2 linked regions of the Bradyrhizobium sp. AZCC 1610 genome follow. The protein of the gene in region 2 interacts with the protein of the main gene of each other region in a pairwise test. Links are inferred from orthologs where the notes say so. Each region holds a gene or a part of one and is shown on either strand. Other genes may lie near its edges.

Region 1 (4,360 bases), 3.2 Mb from region 2 along the record:
GCCGGCGCGATCAATTCCGCCGGCACGTCGCCCTCGTCCGAAAAATCAATCCCAGCCTCGATCAAGGCAGACGCTTCGATGATACGCGCGCGCCAATCGCGCGCTCTGTCGCCAAGCAGTCCCTTCAATTGGCGCAGCGCCTGGCGCCGCTGCCGATCGGTGTCGGCATGGATGAGATCATCGAGACCTTCGGCCTCGGTCAGATCGAGCTTGCCGTTCTCGAAAGCCCGTCGGGTAAATTCCCCGGGCTCGGCCGGGCGAACATCTTCGAATGCGGACAGCGCCGCGAACAAGGCGGCCAGCACCGCACGCCCGCCATGGACGTGAAATTCCGCGACGTCTTCCCCGGTCGCGCTGGCCGGACCCGGAAACCACAGCATCACGGCATCGTCGATCGGCCGCTGGCCGACATCCCCAAGCAGCACGCGGGCGGCCATTCGCGGCGACGGCAGTTTACCGGCAAGCGCCATCACGATCTTTCCAGCCTGCGGACCCGACACGCGCACCAACGCGATCGCGCTTGGTGGCCGGCCCGACGACAGTGCAAAGATGGTCTGATCCCGCGGATGCATGGCCTATTTGTGCGGGCGGTTTTGAAAAGGCAACGCGATTCGGGGCCTGAATGCGCAGGCGATACAGCGGGTCTACCGCGGACAGGGCGGCAATAATGCTGCAAAACCCCGGAGAAGCGCCCTCCTCCTGATACCTAGATCCAAACAAATAGTATAAAATTCAATATCTTAAATGGTTAACCAATCGCCAAGACCGATTTTCCAATGCTGCATTCGCATCGCAGCGACGCCCGCGGCATGAAAAAAGGCGCCTCGTAGTGTGCGAGGCGCCCTCCTCCAAACCCGGCCTGATGGCTCAGGTATTCATGGAATCGAAGAACTCCGAGTTGTTCTTGGTGTTCCGGAGCTTGTCGAGCAGGAAGTCGATCGCGTCCATGGTGCCCATCGGATTGAGGATCCGGCGCAGCACGTACATTTTCTTCAGAAGCTGCGGATCGGTGATCAACTCTTCCTTGCGGGTGCCGGAGCGCGAGATGTCGATCGCCGGGAAGGTCCGCTTGTCCGAGACCTTGCGGTCGAGGATCAGTTCGGAGTTACCGGTGCCCTTGAATTCTTCGAAGATGACTTCGTCCATACGGCTGCCGGTATCGACCAGCGCGGTCGCGATGATCGTGAGCGAACCGCCCTCCTCGATGTTTCGCGCGGCGCCGAAGAATCGTTTCGGCCGCTGCAGCGCGTTGGCATCGACACCGCCGGTCAACACCTTGCCGGATGACGGCACCACGGTGTTGTAAGCGCGGCCCAGACGTGTGATCGAGTCGAGAAGGATGACCACGTCGCGGCCGTGCTCGACGAGCCGCTTGGCCTTCTCGATCACCATCTCGGCGACCTGGACGTGACGCACGGCGGGTTCGTCAAAGGTGGACGACACCACCTCGCCCTTCACCGAACGCTGCATGTCCGTGACTTCTTCCGGACGCTCGTCGATCAGCAGCACGATCAGATAGCATTCCGGATGATTGGCGGTGATCGAATGCGCGATGTTCTGCATCAGCACGGTCTTGCCGGTGCGCGGCGGCGCCACGATCAGCGCACGCTGGCCTTTGCCGATCGGGGCGACGATGTCGATCACCCTTGCAGAAAGGTCTTTGCGCGTCGGGTCTTCGAGCTCGAGGCGGAAGCGCTGGTCCGGAAACAGCGGCGTCAAATTGTCGAAATTGACCTTGTGCTTGGACTTTTCCGGATCCTCGAAATTGAGGGTGTTGACCTTCAGCAGCGCAAAATAGCGTTCGCCTTCTTTCGGGCTGCGGATGTGGCCTTCGATGGTGTCGCCGGTGCGAAGGCCGAAGCGGCGGATCTGCGACGGCGAGACGTAGATGTCGTCTGGGCCGGGCAGATAGTTGGCGTCGGGCGAGCGCAGAAAGCCGAAGCCGTCGGAGAGAACCTCAACGACGCCTTCGCCGATAATGTCGATTTCCTGGATCGCGAGCTGCTTGAGGATAGCGAACATCAGCTCCTGCTTGCGCATGGTGCTGGCATTTTCGACCCCGTTCTCTTCCGCGAACGAGACGAGCTCGGCCGGCGTTTTCGATTTGAGGTCCTGGAGTTTCATTTCCCGCATTGGGGTGGTCCTGTGGAGTGTTTCTTTAGGGAAGGGGTGCGAGGTGGCTTAAGGAAAAAGCGGACACGAAAAATGGAAGGTCCGCAGGTCTAAGCAAGGAAAGCGCCGGTGAGGCTTCAAACCTGATGCGGCGGCCGGTCCAATGAAGGAGCCGGAACGCAACCACATCCGCCTGCGTGGGGTGGGATTTCGACAATATAGAAAATCATCCGGCGCTTCGCAAGCAGCTGGAAAACCGGGTCACGTCGAAAGCTCAGGTCTAGAACGGCTTCACGATCACCATGATAACGATGAGGATCATCAGAACAGTCGGTACCTCATTGATAATACGATAGAATTTTTGGCTTCTGGTATTCCGGTCGGCGGCGAAATCCTTGACCCAGCGGGAAAAAAAGCCGTGGACACCCGACAGGATGAGCACCAGCGTCAGTTTGGCGTGAAACCAGCCGGACGTGTACCAATGCCCGCTCCAAGCCAGATAAAGCCCGGCCAGCCAAGTGACGATCATCGCCGGATTGATGATCGCCTTCAGCAGTCGCCATTCCATCACCTTGAAAATCTCGGACTGCTTAGATCCGACCTCGGCCTCGCAGTGATAGACGAACAGCCGCGGCAGATAGAGCATGCCAGCCATCCACGAGATGATCGCAATCACGTGCAGCGCCTTGATCCACGGATACGCGGTGATCGTGATCCACTCGTACATTGCAGTCGCCTGACCTTGCTCGTCCCTGGAACTTCCGACGCTCGCAGCGTTGCGAAGAAGCGCTGCCAGCCAGGGGACGCAAGACATATCCGCAAAGCACCGCTTCTCTAAACTAATTATTTTAGAATCTTAAGTTTGAGTCTAAGTGACGGTGATTATGACTCACACAAAACGATCCCGCATGTTTGCGAGGCTTGTTCACACCCGTCCCCAATTTCGGCCGGACATTGCATCATCCTGATAACGCCACGCGCATCAATTGCTTGCGCCGTTTCGTGGCCAGCTTATGAAGAGACAAATCCACACCTTCCCACTATCATGGCGATGAGCCGGCGGACTTGTCCTCTCGCGGGGCCCTGTGAAGAAAAGTCCGGGTTATCCCTGACGTGACGACCCAGGGCTAAATATCTCGGTTAAGCTCCACAGGGATTCACAGGTTACACAGGGGTTCTGGTGCCCACGACCGGCAATTATTTTCATCTTCATCTGGTCTCCGACTCGACCGGCGAGACACTGATCACGGTGGCGCGCGCGGTGGCTGCGCAATACGCCAATGTGACCGCGGTCGAACATGTCTATCCGCTGGTGCGCAGCCAGAAGCAGCTCGACCGCGTGCTCGACGAGATCGAGGAGGCGCCGGGCATCGTGCTCTTCACGCTGCTGGAAAAGGATCTGGTCGGCCGGCTGGAGGCCAAGTGCAGGGATATCAACATCCCGAGCCTGTCGATTATTGGCCCGGTGATGCAAATGTTCGAGGCCTATCTCGGCGCGGCGACGACGGGGAGGGTGGGCGCCCAGCACGTTCTGAATGCGGAATATTTCAAGCGCATCGACGCCTTGAACTACACCATGATACATGACGACGGCCAGCACGTCGAAGGTCTGGAAGATGCCGACGTGGTTCTGGTCGGCGTGTCCCGCACATCGAAGACGCCGACCTCGATCTATCTCGCCAACCGCGGCGTCCGCACCGCGAACGTGCCGCTGGTGCCTGGCATTCCGCTGCCGCACCAGCTGGAGACGTTGAAAAAGCCATTGGTCGTCAGCCTTCATGCGACGCCGGAGCGGTTGATCCAGGTCCGGCAAAACCGGTTGCTGAGCATGGGAGCCGATATCCCCAACGATGAGTACATCGATCGTCAGGCGGTAACCGATGAAGTCGCCTACGCCCGGAAACTGAGTGCCAAATTCAGCTGGGCGCAGCTCGACGTGACGCGCCGCTCGATCGAGGAAACCGCCGCGGCCGTGCTGAAACTGTTCACCGATCGGCAGCGGCAGCGGCTTCCGGAATGACGCTGTTGCGATGACCATCTGGCGTGGACAACATCCGCTGATACTGGCCTCGCAGAGCCGCGCGCGGCAGATGCTGCTTGCCAACGCCGGCATTGCCTTCGAAGCCGTTCCCGCCGATATCGACGAACGATCCGTGCAGAAGAATTCCGGCCTTTCCGCGCCCGGCGAGATCGCTAGCCTGCTGGCGCGCGAGAAGGCGTGCTTCGTATCGTCAGGGAATCCCGGGCG
Region 2 (5,528 bases):
ACCTTGACGCCCGGGCCCATGGTGGAGGAGACCGCCACGCGCTGGATGTAGGTGCCCTTGGCGCCGGCAGGTTTCGCCTTGGCGACCGCATCCGCCAGCGCCTTGACGTTCTGCACCAGGTTCTCTTCGGAGAACGACGCCTTGCCGATACCGGCCTGCACGATGCCGGCCTTCTCGACGCGGAATTCGACCGAGCCGCCCTTGGCGCCCTTCACGGCGGTGGCGACGTCCATCGTCACCGTACCGATCTTCGGGTTCGGCATCATGCCGCGCGGGCCGAGCACCTTACCGAGGCGGCCGACCAGCGGCATCATGTCGGGGGTTGCGATACAGCGATCGAAGTCGATCGTGCCACCCTGCACCTTCTCGACCAGGTCTTCGGCGCCGACGACGTCAGCTCCCGCCGCCTTGGCTTCTTCAGCTTTCGCACCGCGCGCGAACACGCCGACACGCAACGTGCGGCCGGTGCCGTTCGGCAGAGTGACGACGCCACGAACCATCTGGTCGGCGTGACGCGGGTCGACGCCGAGGTTGATCGCGATCTCGATCGTCTCGTCGAACTTCGACTTGGCGCGTTCCTTGACCATCTTGATGGCATCCGCGAGCGGGTAGAGCTTCTCGCGGTCGACACCCTCGCGGGCCTTCTTCAAACGTTTTCCGATTGCCATGGCCCGTTACCCCGCAACTTCAAGACCCATCGAACGGGCGGAGCCCTCGACCATCTTCATGGCCGACTCGATGGAATCGCAATTGAGATCCTTCATCTTCTTCTCGGCGATCTCGCGCACCTGCGCTTGGGTCACCTGGCCGGCCGTGTCGCGACCCGGAGCTTTCGAACCGGACTGGATCTTGGCGGCCTGCTTGAGGAAGAACGACATCGGAGGGGTCTTCATCTCGAAGGTGAACGAACGATCGGCGTAAATCGTGATCACCACCGGAATCGGGGTGTTCTTTTCTTCCTTCTGCGTCTGCGCGTTGAACGCCTTGCAGAATTCCATGATGTTGAGACCGCGCTGACCAAGCGCGGGACCGATCGGGGGCGAAGGATTCGCCGCACCGGCCGGCACCTGCAATTTCAGGTATCCGGTCACTTTCTTTGCCATTTATCGCTCCTGTTGTGCCGGCCGGGGCCGGCTGTTTCAGGGTCCGTGGTTCGGTTGAAGAGCGGTTGGCGACCGCCCTCTTCCTCCCACAGCCTCAATTGACGCGAAGGCAGAGCTTCGCGCCGCTCCGATCAGACCTTCTCGACCTGACCGAATTCCAGTTCGACGGGCGTGGCGCGGCCGAAGATCGACACCGCGACCTTCACGCGCGAACGCGCCTCGTCAATTTCTTCAACCACGCCGGAGAACGACGCGAACGGCCCATCGGCCACGCGGACGTTCTCGCCGATTTCAAACGACACCGACGCCTTCGGACGTTCGACGCCTTCCTGCACCTGGTGCAGGATCCGCATCGCCTCGGATTCGGAGATCGGCATCGGCTTGTTTTCGGCGCCGAGGAAGCCGGTGACCTTGGGCGTGTTCTTGATCAGGTGAAACGCCTCGTCGGTCAGCTTCATCTTCACCAGCACGTAGCCCGGGAAGAACTTGCGCTCGGCGTCGATCTTGCGGCCGCGGCGTACTTCGGTGACCTTTTCGGTCGGCACCAGCACCTGCTCGAACAGATCCTCAAGCCCGCGCTGCTTCGCCTGCTCCCGGATCGATTCCGAGACCTTCTTCTCGAAATTCGAATAGGCGTGAACGATATACCAGCGCTTGTCCATGGTTTGGGTTCCGGTGCTCATCAGTGGACGCCCAGCAGGAAAGTGACAACGAAGCGGATGACCAGATCCGACATGAAAAAGAAGATCGACGCCAGTGCAACCATCACGAACACCATGATTGTGGTGATCGTCGTCTCGCGGCGCGTCGGCCAGGTGACCTTGGCGGTCTCCGAGCGCACTTCCTGCAGGAATTTGAACGGGCTGAAAGCCATCGTTGGTTACCGCGTCCTTCGTGAGACGATTGTGATTTAAAGCGAATCCGAACAGCCCTCTCGCGCCCAGCCCTCTCTCGAAGGATGAGCCGCCAAGCGGGCTCGATTGTTCGGGGGAATTCAAAGCCGCGCCGGATATCCGCGCTAGGCGGGCCGGCTGCAGGTGGCGGGTATCTACTGCCGGCCGGGCAAAAGGTCAAGGTACGGGGTGCCGCGGGGCTATCACCCCCCTTGGCGGCGGCCGCCCTGTCATTGGTTAATCCCCAGTACCGCCTCCCTTCAAATGCCTGCAAGACCGCGATCTGGTTCTTAAAAGCTTGCCGCTATGCTGCAGGCTCCATTGACGGGGAAACGGGAACGAGACCATGGCTCTGCTAGGCCAAGACCAGGAAAAGCCCTCGGGCGAGACGGCTTGGACCGTGCTCGACGCAGCGAACGACCTCGGCGACAGCATCACGATCGATGCATGCCGGCGGGTGATCGACGCCGATCTGCGGGGCGAGGCCCCCGCCCGATCTGACGTCGCGGTGCTCAGCGCATTCTTCGGCTAGTTTCCAGGACCCAGCCTAGCAGCGCCCTGATCGATCACCGGGCGCGCGCCTGAACAGGCTCATCGGCAATCCTCGAAAATCAGCATAAGTATTTGATTTAGCTGGCAGGAGTGGCAGGGCTCGAACCTGCGACCCCCGGTTTTGGAGACCGGTGCTCTACCAATTGAGCTACACTCCTGCAGGGAACCGGCGCGTACGCCGCTTCGCGCCGTTTCAAGCATAGGGCATGCCCCGAATGCAAGGGCGAAGCGGCTTGCACCCTGTCCAAAGCAGGGCTTCTGAGCCAGACTTGGCCACCACAAACAACAAGCGCAACGGGAGAGACCATGAACGCGCAGACCGCCGCCCGGCCAACATCCGCCCCCCAGATCCCTCCTCTCCCCAACGCCAAGCCGGAAACCATCGGGCTCTCGAGCGTCCGCCTGCAGCGGATGTCGGATGCCTTCAGGCGCGAGGTCGACAAGGGAACCCTCCCCGGGGCCACGGTCATGGTGGCGCGGCGCGGTCAGATCGGGTGGTTTGATGCGATCGGCCGCCAGAATCCTGCGGCAGCCACGCCGATGGCGCATGACAGCATCTTCCGCATCTTCTCGATGACCAAGCCGATCGTCTCGGTCGGCATCATGATGCTGGTCGAGGACGGCCACTTCATCCTGGGCGATCCCGTCGCAAAGTTCATTCCGGAGTTTGCCGAGCAGAAGGTCGGCGTCGACAACAACGGCAAGCTCGACCTGGTACCGGCCAGGCGGCAGATGACCGTTCAGGACCTGTTGCGGCACACGTCGGGCCTGACCTACGACCACACCGGCAACGGCCTGGTCCAGCAGCTCTACCAGCAGTCGCGGCTGCGCAGCCGCAAGATCACCAACGCCGAGCACGCGACCATGCTCGCCGGCATGCCGCTGATCTGCCAGCCGGGCGCCCAATGGAACTACAGCCGCTCGACCGACGTGCTCGGCCGCATCATCGAGGTCGTCTCCGGAAAATCGCTTGGCGCCTTCCTGACCGAACGCATCCTGGCGCCGCTGCAGATGACCGAGACCGCGTTCCACACCGGCGAAGCCAACGCCGGCCGCCTCGCCGAACCGTTCCCGACCGATCCGTGGAACGGCGACAACGTGCAGCTCTTCAACATGCTGGAGAAGCCGGTGATGGAATCCGGCGGCGGAGGCATGGTCTCGACCACGATGGACTATGCGCGGTTCTGCCAGATGCTGCTCAATGGCGGCGCGCTCGACGGCAACAGGATCATCGGCCGCAAGACGCTGGAGCTGATGGTCTCAGACCATCTCAGCGCCGGCGTCAAGGTCGACTCGCCGCTGATGCCGCCCGGCCACGGTTTTGGCCTCGGCTTCGCGGTTCGCACTCACCGAGGCATCGCGCCGTTCCCGGGCTCGCTCGGCCAGTTCTTCTGGAGCGGCATGGCCGGCACGTTCTTCTTCATCGATCCCGCGGAAGAGCTGTTCACGGTGTTCATGATGCAGGGCCCCGGCCAGCGCGAATATATCCGCAATATGCTGCGGGGTTTGGTGTACGCCGCGGTGGAATGAGGTCTTGTGCCCCGGACGCAACGCAGCACGAAGTGATGCGTCGCTGAGCCGGGGCCCACATCTTCCGCGGTCGCATGGGTCCCGGCTCTGCGGAGCAGCGTTTCACGCTGCACCGCGTCCGGGACACGAGATCAACTGATCGTCGCGCCACCGTCGATCACGATGGTCTGGCCGGTCATGAAGTCACCCGCCTTCGATCCCATCAGCACCGCGGCGCCCGCGATCTCGTCGGGCACGCCGATACGCAACAGCGGCGAACGCGCCGTGGATGCCTTCAGCGTCTCCGGATTGTCCCACAGCGCCTTGGCGAAATCGGTCTTGATCAGGCCGGGCGCGATGCAGTTCACGCGGATATTATGCTTGCCGTATTCGCAGGCGAGGTTGCGCGCGAGCTGCATGTCGGCCGCCTTCGAGATCGCGTAGGCGCCGAGCACGGTCGAACCCTTCAGGCCGCCGATCGAGGATACGATCACGATCGAGCCGTCCTTGCGCTCGATCATCTGCGGCACCACCATGTTGATCAGCCAGTTGTTGGCGACGATGTTATTGTCCAGGATTTTTCGGAACTGGTCGTCGGAAATGCCGCCGAGCGGACCGTAATAGGGATTGGACGCGGCGTTGCAGACCAGCACGTCGATCTTGCCGAATGCACGGTTGGATTCGTCGACCAGGTTCTGCAAATTTTCCTTGCTCGAGATGTTCGCCGCGATCGCAACCGCTGTCCCTTTGCCGAATTTTTCGTTGACCTCCTTGGTCACCTGGTCGCAGACGTCCTGCTTGCGCGAGGAGATCACGACCTTGGCGCCGTGTTCGGCCATGCGCTCGGCGATGGCACGGCCGATGCCGCGCGTGGAGCCGGTGATGACGGCGACTTTCCCGGTCATATCGAACAAGCTCATGTCTCTCTCCCAGATGTTGGTCCAGCGCGATGCCGGTTTCGTCTTTGAATTCGAACTAAGCAGCCTTTGCGGTCCTCGACAACTTAAGGCTCAGCCAAGTTTCGTCGACGGCGGCTCGACCTCCGGTCCCGCCGGCTGATGCATGGCGTTGTGCGAGGCGTCCGCGATCCACGGCTGCTGGTTGACCATCGGCAGCCGCCAGCCGGTGTGATTGGCGCTTGAGAGATGATCGAGCCGCGTCACCGAACAATTGTCGATATCGAAGGCGAGACCTTTCTCCGGCTGACCGCCGAGTGCAAGCCCGACCGCGGCCCTGATCGTGCCGCCATGCGCGACAACGATGACGTCCCTGCCCGCCTGCTCGGCGTTGATGCGCTCGATCGCACCGCACGTGCGGCTATAGAGGTCCATAAAGCTCTCGCCGCCGGGCGGGAGCTCGTCGATCGCCGCAAACCAGTGGCTGCTGCCGATCGGCCGGCTCGCGAGGAATGCCGCGCGGTTCATGCCCTGCCATTGCCCGAGATGCTGCTCGGCAAACGCGTTCACGTGCG

The links.
Region 1: the proteins of nusG (region 2) and rho interact in binary tests that used the Escherichia coli proteins (3 or more experiments, as listed by UniProt). The link is inferred for Bradyrhizobium sp. AZCC 1610 from one-to-one orthologs.

The regions. Positions count from the first base shown.
Region 1 is NZ_JAZHRR010000001.1:7,247,431-7,251,790, forward strand. Bases 1-2,898 are described here. They hold rho (transcription termination factor Rho), read right to left. Parts: upstream 2,134-2,898; coding sequence 868-2,133; downstream 1-867. Other genes in these bases: mnmE (tRNA uridine-5-carboxymethylaminomethyl(34) synthesis GTPase MnmE), read right to left, coding at 1-572; hemJ (protoporphyrinogen oxidase HemJ), read right to left, coding at 2,393-2,839. In the rest of the region: V1279_RS35495 (pyruvate, water dikinase regulatory protein), read left to right, coding at 3,293-4,132; V1279_RS35500 (Maf family protein), read left to right, coding at 4,143-4,360. UniProt on the Escherichia coli protein: Facilitates transcription termination by a mechanism that involves Rho binding to the nascent RNA, activation of Rho's RNA-dependent ATPase activity, and release of the mRNA from the DNA template.
Region 2 is NZ_JAZHRR010000001.1:4,011,060-4,016,587, forward strand. Bases 1-2,793 are described here. They hold nusG (transcription termination/antitermination protein NusG), read right to left. Parts: upstream 1,766-2,793; coding sequence 1,235-1,765; downstream 1-1,234. Other genes in these bases: rplA (50S ribosomal protein L1), read right to left, coding at 1-668; rplK (50S ribosomal protein L11), read right to left, coding at 675-1,103; secE (preprotein translocase subunit SecE), read right to left, coding at 1,786-1,977; V1279_RS19930 (hypothetical protein), read left to right, coding at 2,343-2,528. Also shown: V1279_RS19940 (serine hydrolase domain-containing protein), read left to right, coding at 2,855-4,078; V1279_RS19945 (SDR family NAD(P)-dependent oxidoreductase), read right to left, coding at 4,210-4,977; V1279_RS19950 (histidine phosphatase family protein), read right to left, coding at 5,068-5,528. UniProt on the Escherichia coli protein: Part of the processive rRNA transcription and antitermination complex (rrnTAC). The complex forms an RNA-chaperone ring around the RNA exit tunnel of RNA polymerase (RNAP).